2 linked regions of the Paenarthrobacter nicotinovorans genome follow. The protein of the gene in region 1 interacts with the protein of each later gene in a pairwise test. Links are inferred from orthologs where the notes say so. Each region holds a gene or a part of one and is shown on either strand. Other genes may lie near its edges.

Region 1 (6,868 bases):
GAACCACCGGTGCCGGCAAGTCCGAGTTCCTGCAGTCATGGGTCATGGGCATGGCGGCCGCGTACAGCCCGGACCGCGTCAGCTTCCTCTTCGTCGACTATAAGGGCGGTGCGGCTTTCGCCGACTGCCTGCACTTGCCCCACACTGTGGGCCTGGTAACGGACTTGTCCCCGCACCTGGTTCGCCGGGCACTGACTTCCTTGCGGGCCGAGCTGCATTACCGGGAACGTCTCCTGAACCGCAAGAAGGCCAAGGACCTGCTGGCTCTGCAACGCGAGGCCGATCCCGAGGCTCCGCCCTACCTGATCATCATTGTCGATGAGTTCGCGGCCCTCGCCACCGAAGTTCCCGAGTTCGTTGACGGGGTGGTGGATGTGGCGGCCCGTGGACGGTCCCTGGGCCTGCACCTCATCCTTGCTACGCAGCGCCCCGCCGGTGTCATCAAGGACAACCTGCGTGCCAACACCAACCTCCGTGTCGCGCTGCGCATGGCTGACGAAGTGGACGCCGTGGACATTCTGGGCGTCCCCACGGCCGCGTACTTTGATCCGTCCATTCCCGGCCGTGGTGCCGCGAAGACGGGACCGGGGCGCATTCAGGGGTTCCAGACCGGATATGCCGGTGGCTGGACCACCGAGAAACCGCAGCGTCCCAGGATCGACATCGTGGAGATGGCCTTCGGGTCCGGACCTGTGTGGGAGCCGCCGCTGGAAGCCCAGGTGGAAGAAGAACCCGCCGGCCCGAACGACATCGCGCGGATGACGGGAAACATCATCCGGGCAGCCGATGTCCTGTCCATTGCCCCGCCACGGAAACCGTGGCTCAACGAGCTCGCCACAACCTACGATTTCTCCAAGCTCCCCAATCCGCGCACCGATGAGCGGCTTCTGTTGGGCGTTGCCGATGACCCCGCGCACCAGGACCAGCCCACCGTGTTCTACGAACCGGACAAGGACGGCAACATGGCCGTCTACGGTACGGGTGGATCCGGCAAGTCGGCAGCGTTGCGGGGTATCGCGATCGCGGCAGCGGTAACTCCCCGTGGCGGACCGGTACACGTCTATGGGATCGACTGTGGCTCCTCGGGCCTGAAAATGCTCGACGGCCTTCCCCACGTTGGCGAGATCATCAATGGTGACGACGTCGAGCGTGTAGGGCGCCTTTTGCGGTGGCTCAAGGAAGTAGCCGACGACCGGGCAGCGAGGTTCGCCGAAGTCAGGGCCTCCACCATTGTTGAATACCGCCAACTGGCGAACCGGCCGGAGGAGAAGCGCATCTTCATCCTGGTGGACGGTATGTCCTCTTTCCGGGAAAGCTATGAGTACAGCAACCTCTCCGCGCTGTGGGATATCTTCCTGACCCTGGCAACCGATGGCCGTCCCCTGGGCATCCACCTCGTCGTCAGCGGTGACCGCACCAATTCCGTTCCGGCGTCGTTGCTTGCCTCCATCCAGAAGCGACTGGTGCTGCGGCTCAGTTCTGAAGACGACTACATGACCTTGGACGTCCCCAAGGATGTCCTGAACGCTGCCTCACCTCCGGGCCGCGGACTGCTGGACGGCCTCGAAGTCCAGCTCGCCGTGTTGGGCGGCAACTCGAACCTGGCTCTGCAGGCCCGTGAAGTGTCCAAACTGAGCCAGGCAATGGTTCGCCAGGGCCTCGAGCAGGCACCCCAGATCCAGCGCCTACCGGAGCTTGTGGATCTGGATATCCTGCCCATCGGCGCTCCGGACAACCCCGTTATTGGTGTCGACGACGAAACGCTGGGTTCAGCGGCCATCGCCGCCAAGGGTTCGCTCCTGCTGGCAGGCCCTCCCGGCTCGGGCCGGACGGTCGCGCTGGTCACGTTGGCCTACGCCCTGCGGCGCTCCAACCCACGCACCGACCTTATCTACATCGGCTCGCGCCGCTCGGCGGTGGCATCGTTGAACATCTGGAGCCGGTCGCTGGTAGGAGCCGATGAGGTCTCCGACGTCATCGACGACCTCGTTGACAAGGCTTCCGACAACCCGGGCAGCATGGCCATCTTCATTGAGGGCCTGACCGAGTTCACGGACACATTGGCCGAATCCGGGGTTGGCCGGCTGGTCACCGCTGCCATCAAGGCAGACCAATGGGTGGTTGGCGAGTCCGAAACATCCACCTGGTCCCAAGCCTGGTCTTTGGCGCAGCCATTCAAGTCCGGACGCAGGGGCCTCCTGCTCAACCCGGGGGACGTGGAAGGGGACACGCTCCTGAACACTTCCCTGGGCCGCATCAGCAAGGATTTCATCCCGGGCCGCGGGTACATCGTGGGTCGAGGAAAGGTCCGCAAGCTGCAGATTGCCATGCCACCGGAAAACCGCAGCTAGGAGGCCGTTGGGCTTGAATGTCGGTGGCTTGCGGCAAGATAGACCTGTGAGCACACCAGAAACTGCGAATCCGGTAGAAACCACAGGTGACCACTCCCCGGCTGTTGCCGTGGAGGGGGAGGGAGCACCGCCCGCGGAGTCCTTGCGGGACGAGCATGAGCAATTGGCAGACCTCGTCCGCAAGTACCGGTATGCGTATTACCAGGAGGACTCGCCCACGGTTTCCGATGCGGAGTTCGACGAACTCTACCGTCGCCTCGAGGAACTCGAAGCTCTCCACCCGGAACTCGTCACCAATGATTCCCCCACCCAGGAAGTGGGCGGGGAAGTCTCCTCGGCGTTCGCTGCCGTGGAACACCTGCAGCGCATGTACAGCTTGGATGACGTCTTCTCCTTGGAAGAACTTGAGGCCTGGGTCCGGAAGGCCGAGGCTTCCGTGGCGAAACTCGGGGAAAGCGTTCCACCCATTGCGTGGCTGACGGAGTTGAAGATCGACGGGCTCGCCGTGAACCTGCTGTACCGGGACGGCAAACTGGTCCGTGCCGCTACACGTGGCGATGGCACCACCGGTGAAGACATCACCCATAACGTGCTCACCATCAAGGAGATCCCGCGGGAACTCAGTGGCTCCGGATTCCCCTCGGAAGTGGAAATCCGTGGGGAGGTGTTCATTCCCTCCAAAGCGTTCGTGGAGTTCAACGAGACACTCGTGGCCGCGGGCAAGGCGCCCCTCGCCAATCCGCGCAACGCCGCGGCCGGTTCATTGCGCCAGAAGGACCCGGCCGAGACAGCCAAGCGACCCCTGAGCATGTACGTGCACGGCATCGGTGCGCGCGAAGGTCTGGAAGCGAAGAGCCAGTCCGGGACCTACAAGCTGCTGGAGCAGTGGGGTCTCCCGGTCAGCCCCTACCTCAAAGTGCTCGGCTCCTTTGAGGAAGTGCTTGAGTTCATCGCCCATTACGGAACTCACCGTCACGACCTTCAGCATGAGATCGACGGCATTGTGGTCAAGATCGACGACTTCGCCACCCAGCGCGCCCTCGGGTACACCTCCCGAGTCCCCAGATGGGCCGCAGCGTACAAGTACCCGCCGGAGGAAGTGCACACCAAGCTCCTGGACATTGCGGTCAACGTTGGGCGCACAGGACGCGTGACTCCTTTTGGATTGATGGAACCCGTAAAAGTGGCCGGCTCCACAGTGGGGATGGCCACCCTGCACAACCGGGATGTGGTCAAGGCCAAGGGCGTCATGATCGGCGACATCGTGATCCTCCGCAAAGCCGGCGATGTCATCCCGGAAATCGTGGGGCCCGTGCTGGCACTGCGCGACAAGCAGGATCCTCCGGTGCGCGAATTCGTGATGCCCACCGAGTGCCCGTCCTGTGGCACTCCGTTGGCACCGGCGAAGGAAAGCGACGTGGACATCCGTTGCCCCAACGCCAAGTCCTGCCCTTCCCAACTCCGTGAGCGCGTGTTCCACCTGGCCGGCCGCGGTGCTTTCGACATCGAAGCCCTGGGCTGGGAAGCCGCCATCGCACTCACCCAGCCGGCAGAGCCCGAGACCCCGCCCCTGACGAGCGAGGCCGGCTTGTTCAGCCTGACCCGTGAAGCCCTGGCGGACGTGAAGATCCGTCGTGAAAAGCGTTCCAAGGGTGTGGGAACCGGTGAATACGAGCTCGTTCCGTACTTCTACACAAAGGGAACAGCCAAGTCGCCGTCGAAGCCCACAGCCACCACGGAGAAGCTCTTCGCTGAGCTGGAGAAGGCCAAGAAGCAGCCACTGTGGCGCGTGCTGGTGGCTCTGTCCATCAGGCACGTAGGTCCTACGGCATCCCGGGCCCTGGCCACCGCCTTTGGCAGCATGGACGCCATCCGCAGCGCCACTGAAGAGCAGATTGCCCATGTTGACGGCGTAGGCCCTACCATCGCGGCGGCACTCAAGGAATGGTTCGCTGTGGACTGGCACAACGACATCGTGGACAGCTGGGCTGCAGCCGGAGTGCGGATGGAGGACGAGCGGGATACCTCAATGCCGCGGACCCTTGAGGGACTCACTGTCGTCGTCACCGGAACCCTGCCGAATTTCAGCCGGGATGAGGCCAAGGAAGCCATCATTATCCGCGGCGGCAAGGCCTCCGGATCCGTTTCCAAAAACACCAGCTACCTGGTGGCCGGCGAGAGTGCCGGCACCAAACTGGACAAGGCCGAGCAACTGGGTATTCCGGTGTTGGATGAGGACGGATTCCGTGAGCTGCTGGCCAACGGACCGGCCAAGACCGAAGCAGAGCCCGAAGCCGAAGCAGACCCTGAAGCCACAGCGGCGGAGGCTGAAACAGAATGACGGACACCACAGAGTTACTGGCCGTTGCCAGGCGCGCCGCAGCCGCAGGGGCTGCCGTGCTGGCCGGGCGCTCGGTCAGCGGTACGGCAGGCCACGGCCTGGAGACCACCAACAAGGGCGAGGCCGGCGACTGGGTCACCGCCTTTGACGAGGCGGCGGAGAATGCGGTCCGCGAGGCGATCCTGTCCGAACGGCCCGATGACACCATCACGGGGGAGGAGCACGGAACCACGCGTCCCGCGGAGCCTTCCCGCTACCGATGGTCCATCGACCCGCTGGACGGGACCACCAACTTCATCCGGAACATTGTCTACTACGCCACCTCGGTTGCCGTGGCGGATTCCGACGGCGTATGGCTGGCCGGCGTCGTTCACGCACCTGCCTTGGGACGCGTGTACTCAGCAGCCCGGGGCCAGGGAGCGGAACTGGAAACCGGAGGGCAAACCATCTCCTTGTCGGGGCCCGTGCCGGGCCGGACAGGGCTGATCCTGGCCACCGGTTTCAGCTACGATCCCCTGACCAGGGCCGATCAGTCGGCAGGTCTGGCTGAGCTCATGGAGGGGTTCGCGGATGTGCGCCGCCTGGGCTCCGCGGCGTTGGATCTTTGCCTGGTGGCAGACGGGACCTTCGATGCCTACGGTGAGCGTGGCTTGAACGAACACGACTTTGCCGCGGGTGCGTTGATCGCAGAAGAAGCGGGGTGCTGGGTTCGCCGGCCCAGACTGAGGAGTCCGCTGGATGGAGGGCCCAGCACGGAGGATCGCCTGGCGGCGTGGATGTGTGCTGGTGCCTTGGAACTTTCCGGCAAATTCCCCTTGTGACGGAATTTCGCCGTGACCCGGGTTTCCCTGTGATCCGACTTCCCCGGAGGAAAACCGTTCCGTGATCAAAACACTCGCCATCGCCAACTACCGCTCCATCCGGGATCTGGCCATCGAGCTTCACGGCCTGGATGTCGTGACCGGGGCCAACGGCAGCGGCAAGTCGTCGCTGTACCGGGCCCTGCGGTTGTTGGCCGAATGCGCCGGGGGAGACTCCGGAAACGTGGTGGGCTCCCTGGCCAGGGATGGCGGTTTGTCATCGACACTCTGGGCAGGGCCGGAGAACATCAGCGACGCCATGCGCCGGGGTGAAGTTCCTGTCCAAGGCACTGTCCGCCGGGAGTCCGTGAACCTGAAACTGGGCTATTCCGGGGACGAATTCGGCTATCTGGTGGATCTTGGCATGCCGGTGCCCGGCGGCATCGGATTTGACCAGGAAACCGGTCGCCCGAGGCCTTCGGCGTTCGGACTCGATCCCGAAATCAAGCGGGAGCAGATATTCTCAGGGCCGGTCGCCAGGCCTGGCTCCTTGTTGGTGGACCGTAAAGGAAGCCTGGCCAGGCTCCGTGACGCCGAGGGCCAATGGACCGAGCTGTCGCGCCGCCTGGATACCTTCCAAAGCATGCTCACGGAAGTGTCGGACCAGGACCGGGCACCGGAGGTACTGCGGGTTCGGGACTCGGTCCGTTCATGGCGCTTCTATGATCATTTTCGGACCGACACGGACGCACCGGCCCGCCAAGCCCAGATCGGGACCCGTACCCCTGTGCTGCACCACAGCGGCAAGGACCTCGCGGCCGCGCTCCAGACCCTCCGCGAGGTGGGTTTCGAGCAGAAACTGGACGCCGCCGTGCACCATGCCTTTCCCGGAAGCCGGCTGGAGATTGCGGTCAATTGACGGCAGGTTCAGTGTGGAGCTGAAACAGCCCGGAATGCTCCGGCCCATGAAAGCCGCGGAGCTCTCCGACGGAACCCTGCGTTTCCTTCTGCTCACTGCCGCTTTGCTGACTCCCCGGCCGCCGGAACTCATGGTGCTCAATGAACCGGAGACCAGTCTCCATGTTGACCTGATGCCGGCGCTGGCCGGACTGATTGTCCAGGCCAGCGCCTACAGCCAGGTGATCGTGGTGACGCACTCCGAAGCCCTGCTCACGGCACTCCGGGCCAGCGGGTCGGCACACGAGCACGAACTCTATAAGGACATGGGCGAGACCAGGATCAAGGGCCTCGGCGCGCTTGAGGGCCCATCGTGGAGCTGGCCAAAGCGGTGATCACCACAGTGGATGGACTGGACTGGACTGGATGGACTGGACTAGAAAGCCGAACCGATGGAGGTCAGCTCCTGCGCTGCAGTT
Region 2 (6,976 bases), 850 kb from region 1 along the record:
AGAGGAGCAGGAGCGCCAGCTGCGTCTCTGGAAGAAGGCAGTCACCAAGTCCATGGACTGGGTCGACGAGGACGTTAAGTAGCCTGACCTGACGTTGACGGCAGCCGCGCCTGCCCCGCCCGCTTCGCGGTGCCCACCACACCCGGGCGAGGCGCGGCTGCCGTCAACTCAACCATCAGTCCTGTAAGCCGCTCGATGCGACTTGGGAGTTTGATCGTGCGCTATTGTAGATCTATGCGTGCGATCCTTCTGCTTAGCTAGCCGCCCGGCTTTCAACAGCCGTGCGGCCGCCCCTCCATTGTTGAGGGGCTTTTGTGTGTCCGGGGGTATCCGGGACCGCAGCAGGAGGTAATACCGCCATCGAAGAACAGAAGAGGGCAGCAGTGAGCGTTCAGCCGGAGACAGAGACCGGAACAGCACAGACAGCCGCAGCCGAAGCGCCTGAAGAAGGCGTCTACAGCTTCGCTGCGATGGAAGCCAAGTGGCCGCAGGTCTGGGAAGACCTCAAAGTCTTCACGCCTGCCGACGACGGCTCGCGTGAACGCCGCTACGTTCTGGACATGTTCCCCTACCCCTCGGGCGACCTTCACATGGGCCACGCCGAAGCGTTCGCCATGGGCGACGTCGTCGCCCGTTACCTGCGCCAGAAGGGCTTCGACGTCCTGCACCCGATCGGTTGGGACTCCTTCGGCCTGCCCGCCGAGAATGCGGCCATCAAGCGCAACGCGCACCCCAGCGAGTGGACGTACGCGAACATTGAGACCCAGGCGGCGTCGTTCAAGCGATACGCCATCTCGGCTGACTGGTCGCGGCGCATCCACACCTCCGACCCTGAGTACTACCGGTGGACCCAGTGGCTGTTCAAGCGCTTCTACGAGCGCGGCCTGGCATACCGCAAGGACTCTCCGGTCAACTGGTGCCCCAAGGACCTCACTGTCCTGGCCAACGAGCAGGTCGTCAATGGCGCTTGTGAACGTTGCGGCACGCCGGTCACCAAGAAGTCCCTGAATCAGTGGTACTTCAAGATCACCGACTACGCCGACCGCCTGCTGGAAGACATGGACCAGTTGCAGGGCCATTGGCCCGAGCGCGTGCTGGCCATGCAGCGCAACTGGATCGGCCGGTCCGAAGGCGCACATGTCAGGTTCGTCATCGAAGCCACGGACGACCGGGCTGAGCGCGAAGTCACCGTGTTCACCACCCGTCCCGATACTCTCTACGGCGCAACGTTCTTCGTCGTTGCAGCTGACGCGCATCTGGCGCTGGATCTGGTGACCCCGGAACAGCACGACGAACTCATGGCCTACCGCGAGAAGGTCAAGGCCCTGTCCGAAATCGAGCGCCAGTCCACCGAGCGTGAGAAGACCGGCGTCTTTACCGGCCGTTACGCAATCAACCCGTTGAACGGCGAAAAGCTGCCGGTCTGGGCTGCTGACTACGTACTGGCCGACTACGGTACGGGCGCCATCATGGCCGTGCCCGCGCACGACCAGCGCGACCTCGACTTCGCCAAGGCCTTCGACCTCCCGGTCCGGGCCGTCCTGGATACCGGCGATGAAGACCCCGCTGCTACCGGTGTGGCCACCTCGGGCGAAGGAACGCTCAAGAACTCCGGTGAACTGGACGGGCTGTCCAAGGCCGAAGGCATTCCGGCTGCCATCGGGATCCTCGAAAAGCTCGGAACCGGCGAGAAGTTCGTCAATTTCCGGCTGCGTGACTGGCTGCTGAGCCGCCAGCGCTTCTGGGGCACGCCCATCCCCATCATCCACTGCGGCGAATGCGGTGAAGTGCCGGTCCCCGACGACCAGCTGCCGGTCAGGCTGCCCGACAACCTGCGTGGCGAAGCATTGGCCCCCAAGGGAACCTCCCCGCTGGCCGCAGCCGTGGAATGGGTCAACGTCGAGTGCCCCAACTGTGGCCGTGCCGCCCAGCGCGACACCGACACCATGGACACCTTCGTGGATTCCTCGTGGTACTTCCTGCGTTTCGTCTCGCCCGACTACACCGAGGGCCCTTTCGATCCCGAGAAGATCAATGACTGGATGCCGGTGGGTCAGTACGTGGGCGGCGTGGAACACGCCATCCTGCACCTGCTGTACGCGCGCTTCTTCACCAAGGTCATCAAGGACATCGGGCTGATCGAGGCAAACGAGCCTTTCTCGGCGCTCCTGAACCAAGGGCAGGTGCTCAACGGCGGCAAGGCCATGAGCAAGTCCCTCGGCAATGGCGTGGACCTCGGCGAGCAGCTGGACAAGTACGGTGTCGATGCCGTCCGCCTCACCATGGTCTTTGCTTCCCCGCCTGAAGACGACGTCGACTGGGCGGACGTTTCGCCGTCGGGCTCGGCCAAGTTCCTGGCGCGTGCCTGGCGCCTCGGGCAGGACGTCAGCAGCGAGCCCGGCGTTGATCCGGCCACCGGTGACCGCGCCCTGCGCACGGTGACCCACAAGACCATTGCCGACGCCGCCGAACTTCTGGACAACAACAAGTTCAACGTCGTTGTGGCCCGCCTGATGGAGCTGGTCAATGCCACCCGCAAGACCATCGACTCAGGTGCCGGGGCAGCCGATCCTGCTGTTCGCGAGGCGGTGGAAGCTGTCGCTGTCATCCTGAGCCTGTTCGCTCCGTACACGGCCGAAGATCTCTGGAACACCCTGGGACACCCGGCGTCAGTGGCGAACGCGGGTTGGCCGGCACACGACGAAGCACTGTTGGTGCAGGACACCGTCACCGCCGTTGTCCAGGTCCAGGGCAAGGTCCGGGACCGCTTGGAAGTCTCCCCGGACATTGCCGAAGACGAGCTGCGTGAACTGGCCTTGGCTTCGGAGAATGTTCAGCGGGCACTGGACGGCCGCGGCATCCGTACTGTGATTGTGCGTGCACCTAAACTGGTGAACATCGTTCCTGCCTAGCAGGGACTGTGAGGCCGCCGGCACTGTGCCGGCGGCCGGCCATCATCTATGGAGGTTGCGTGCCTGAGCGAGAACCACCGGCCTGGATATGGCTCAAGGAAAGAGTGGCGCGTCTTCGGCAACCGGCGGCGCCGGTTACCGCCGCCGATCAGCCGCTTGCCGCCGTCGTCAGGACTGCTGTCGTCACCGATTCCGCGGCCGCGCTGCCGGCCGACTGGATTTCTGCCTTTACAGCGGATGGACGCCTGGCGGTTGTTCCCATGCCAGTGATGGTGGGGAATGAAATCTATGGCGAGGGCGAAGACGACATCACCCAGACGTTGGCTTTGGCACTTGCTTCGGGAGCTTCCGTCAAAACCTCCCGACCATCACCGGGCCAGTTCGAGCAGGCGTACCTGGCAGCCCAGCGGCGCGGTTTTGAGGCTGTGGTCTCCATTCACATTTCGTCCGAACTCTCGGGGACGGTGGACGCCGCCAAGCTGGCCGCTGAACGTGTCTCGATACCGGTCGAAATTGTGGACTCCCGCACTGTCGGCATGGCCCAGGGAATGGGGGTCCAAAGCGCCGTCGTCGCCGCAGCGGACGGGCGCGGACCGGCCGAAGTCCGCGGCTTCGCGGAACAGCGCATGGAACGCACCAAGGTTTACTTTTACGTTCCCAGCCTGGAACAGCTGCGGCGGGGTGGGCGCATAGGCGCGGCTGCGTCGCTCTTGGGTACAGTGCTGGCCATCAAACCCATCCTGGCGGTCGACGGCGGCAAGATCGTGCCGCTGGAAAAGGTACGTTCCGCTGTGCGTGCCATAGCCCGCCTCGAGGAGATCGTTGCTGCCGACGTAGCCTCCCGTCCCAAGGGGCAGCAACGTTTGGCGGTCCACCACTTCGGAAACCAGATCGAGGCCGAAGCCTTGGCAGCCCGTCTGAACGAGACCTGCCCGGACTGCCCGGCACCCCAAATCAGTGCTTTGCCGGCTGTCTTGGCCGCGCATGCCGGGCTCGGAGTTCTTGCGGTCATCGTGGGGGAGAGCAGTACGCCGACGGGCTGAGCCTGGACCTGCGGATTCAGGCTCATGGACTGGATGAGGGTAGTGCGCCGGCGTGCCTGGTCTGCTTGCATCTGAGCGCAGCCACTTATCCACATAGCCATGGAAGCTCGCCCACGTGCCCCGCCGCCGACCGTAGGCTCGATTCATGCCACGCCGGAGCCGGGACCTGTCCCCAGATGCCGCAGCGCAGGCCGCGCGGGAACGGTTCGCCGCACGGATGATCCCAGACCACAGCAGTCGGCCGCTGCTGGATCTATCCGGGGATTCAGGCGCAGAAACAGATGATCTGGCGTCACTCTTCGCAGGCGAGGCAAATTCGGTTCCGGCTGTCGCCCGGCTGCGTTGGCGGACATCGTGGAGGGTAGCTGCGCTGGTTGCCGTGGTGGCGGCCGTGCTCATGGCATGGTTTCTCTGGCGACTCGCGGACGGTCGGGCAACGTCTGAGCCCCTGGGTCCTTCCGTATCCGCCGGCCGCTCAGATGGTCCTGATGCCGTAGATCCTCCGGCCGAAGGCGTGCAGCCCGCAGAAGTTGCTGCTCCGCCTGCGCAAGGTGGGCCAGGAGTGGTCATGGTGCACGTTGCCGGTGCGGTGGGTAAGCCCGGTGTCGTCTCATTGCCTCAGGGGAGTCGCGTCTTCCAAGCCATCGATGCGGCTGGCGGGGCGGCGCCCGGCGCCGACCTTACCGCCCTCAATCTGGCGGAAGTCCTCACCGACGGAATCAAGGTGTACATACCCGTTGTCGGAGAGACACCCCCTCAGAGCTCGCCGGTTGCGGGTGCTGGCGCAGTTTCCGGAGCGGCCAGTGGAACAGCCGGCCCTGCCGCGACAGGTGCCAAGGTCAACATCAACACAGCCTCGCTGGAGGAACTAGGGACATTGCCCAGGGTCGGACCGGTAACAGCCCAACGCATCCTGGACTGGCGGAAAGAGCACGGAGCATTCACGTCCGTGGATGAACTTGACGCTGTGGACGGCATCGGGCCCAAGCTTATGGAGTCACTGAAGGATCTTGTGACGGTGCAAAGTGGCTGACGCCGGCGCCGGGGCGGGGTCGGCCGGACGTACTGACCTCAGGTTGGTTCCTACTGCAGCCACTGCGTGGGGAGCGGCGTTCGCAGGCACCTTCAATGAGGCTGTTTGGTCCTGGGCTGCGGCAGGTTTCCTGTTGATCGCAGGCGCGGTCTTGCTGTTCAGTGGGCGGCAGCGGCGGTGCGCCGGGGTGCGGGCCCGGACAATGCCCGCCACTTTTGCTTTGGCCTGTTTCTTCGGGGCCACAGTTGCGGTCCATTGTGCAGCCATGGCAGTCCAACGGGAGGAGGGACCGCTGGCGCAGGCGGCTGCGGACCATGACGGAGTCGCCATCGAGATACGGATTACGGGAAGCCCGGCCGCATCGATGGCACCTGGCCAGTCCGGAGGGACCAGGTGGACTGTGACAGCCGAATTGTTGGCCGTAACGGCGAAGAGCACTGTTGCGCGGGGGACGGCGGATGTCCTGATCGCCGGCGGCGATGGTTGGGACAAGGTACAAGCGGGCCAAGTGGTCAGAACCACCGGGACCCTCAAGGAATCCCGCGACGGCCAGGGCCAGGATGCGCTCCTGTCGGCGTCCTCGTGGCCGGTGGTGCTCGACTCCCAACCCGATGTCCGGCAATCCGCCAGCGAGCTTAAGCATGGCTTCAGTGCCGCGACAAGGTGGTTGCCTCCCGATGCAGCCGGGCTGTTGCCAGGCATGGTCACGGGAGACACAAGTTCCTTGCCGGAGAGTCTCGAAAAAGACATGAAAACGACAGGGATGACCCATCTGACAGCTGTCAGCGGTGCCAATTGCAGCCTCGTTCTGGGAGCATTCATTCTGCTGGCCCGGTCACTTCGGCTCTCTCGCCCGTCGGCGGCCGCCATTGCTGCATGTGGCCTGGCTGGGTTCGTCCTCATGGTCGGTCCTGACCCGAGCGTCGTGCGTGCCGCCGTCATGGGAGCTGTAGGGTTGGCCGCCATGGTGGGCGGCCTTCGGGGGCGTTCCCTGACGTTCCTTTGCGTTGCCACAGCGATTCTGTTGCTTCTTGACCCGACCATGGCAGCGAACGCGGGATTTCTCCTGTCCGTACTGGCAACGCTCGGGATAGTACTCCTGGCCAGCCGCCTTGCTTCCTGGATACCCTCGCGCGTTCCCCGATGGATGGCTGCCGGAGTGGCCGTTCCGTTCTCCGCCCAGCTGCTGTGCGGGCCCGTCATTGTGGCACTTCAGCCACAATTTACTCCGTATGCCCTCATCGCCAATGTCGTGGCCGGTCCTTTGGTTGCCCCAGTGACCATCATGGGAACGCTCGCTGTGCCGTTGGCGGTGATGGCGCCTTGGTTGGCAGTGGTGCCCGTCGCGGTGGCTGGCGGATGTGCGGCCACTGTTGCGGGAGTTGCCAGGTTCTTCGCGGGTTTGCCCGGCGCAACAATGCCTTGGGCCGAAGGCCAGGCCGGTGTCGCCGCCATGGTGCTGTGCTCGGGCGTCAGCATCACGCTGGTCTGGATGGTCCTGCAATCGGAACGGGTTCTGGTGCGGGTTGTGGCTTTGCATGCCGGGGTGGTGCTGTTCCTGGGCCGCATGTCAGGGCGCAGGCATGGCAGACTTGATATCTGCAAGGAATCATCCGGAAGGAAACACCAGTGGCTGCTGCCCAAAACACCCGGGCCAAGAACGCCGCGGCGAACACCGTCAGCTGGCGGGACGCAAGCCCGGCCGCCGTAGTACTGATCACCGGGCCGGAAGAATACCTTGGTATCCGTGCCATGGATCGGATCCGCACGCAGGTGCGGACTGCCGCGCCGGACGTGGAACTCAGCCGTCTCAACGCCGGCTCCTACGAGGCAGGGACACTGGCGATGACAGTGACTCCGTCCCTCTTCGGGGAAGGCAAGCTCATTGAGGTCGAGGGCCTCGAAGCCATGAATGACGCGTTCCTGGCGGATGGTCTGGCCTATCTCCAGCACCCTGACGAGGACGTTGTCCTCGTCCTTCGCCATGG

What was found.
Region 2: the proteins of ligA (region 1) and leuS interact in binary tests that used the Escherichia coli proteins (3 or more experiments, as listed by UniProt). The link is inferred for Paenarthrobacter nicotinovorans from one-to-one orthologs.

Annotation. Positions count from the first base shown.
Region 1 is NZ_CP089293.1:1,440,947-1,447,814, forward strand. Bases 2,006-5,044 are described here. They hold ligA (NAD-dependent DNA ligase LigA), read left to right. Parts: upstream 2,006-2,397; coding sequence 2,398-4,692; downstream 4,693-5,044. Other genes in these bases: JMY29_RS06730 (FtsK/SpoIIIE domain-containing protein), read left to right, coding at 2,006-2,351; JMY29_RS06740 (inositol monophosphatase family protein), read left to right, coding at 4,689-5,044. Outside these bases: more of JMY29_RS06730, read left to right, coding at 1-2,005; more of JMY29_RS06740, read left to right, coding at 5,045-5,513; JMY29_RS06750 (LLM class flavin-dependent oxidoreductase), read right to left, coding at 6,826-6,868. UniProt on the Escherichia coli protein: DNA ligase that catalyzes the formation of phosphodiester linkages between 5'-phosphoryl and 3'-hydroxyl groups in double-stranded DNA using NAD as a coenzyme and as the energy source for the reaction.
Region 2 is NZ_CP089293.1:2,287,577-2,294,552, reverse strand. What follows is about bases 1-3,147. They hold leuS (leucine--tRNA ligase), read left to right. Parts: upstream 1-383; coding sequence 384-2,912; downstream 2,913-3,147. Other genes in these bases: JMY29_RS10680 (DegV family protein), read left to right, coding at 2,972-3,147; glpK (glycerol kinase GlpK), read left to right, coding at 1-82. In the rest of the region: more of JMY29_RS10680, read left to right, coding at 3,148-3,955; JMY29_RS10675 (helix-hairpin-helix domain-containing protein), read left to right, coding at 4,101-4,988; JMY29_RS10670 (hypothetical protein), read right to left, coding at 4,953-5,255; JMY29_RS10665 (ComEC/Rec2 family competence protein), read left to right, coding at 5,254-6,699; holA (DNA polymerase III subunit delta), read left to right, coding at 6,618-6,976.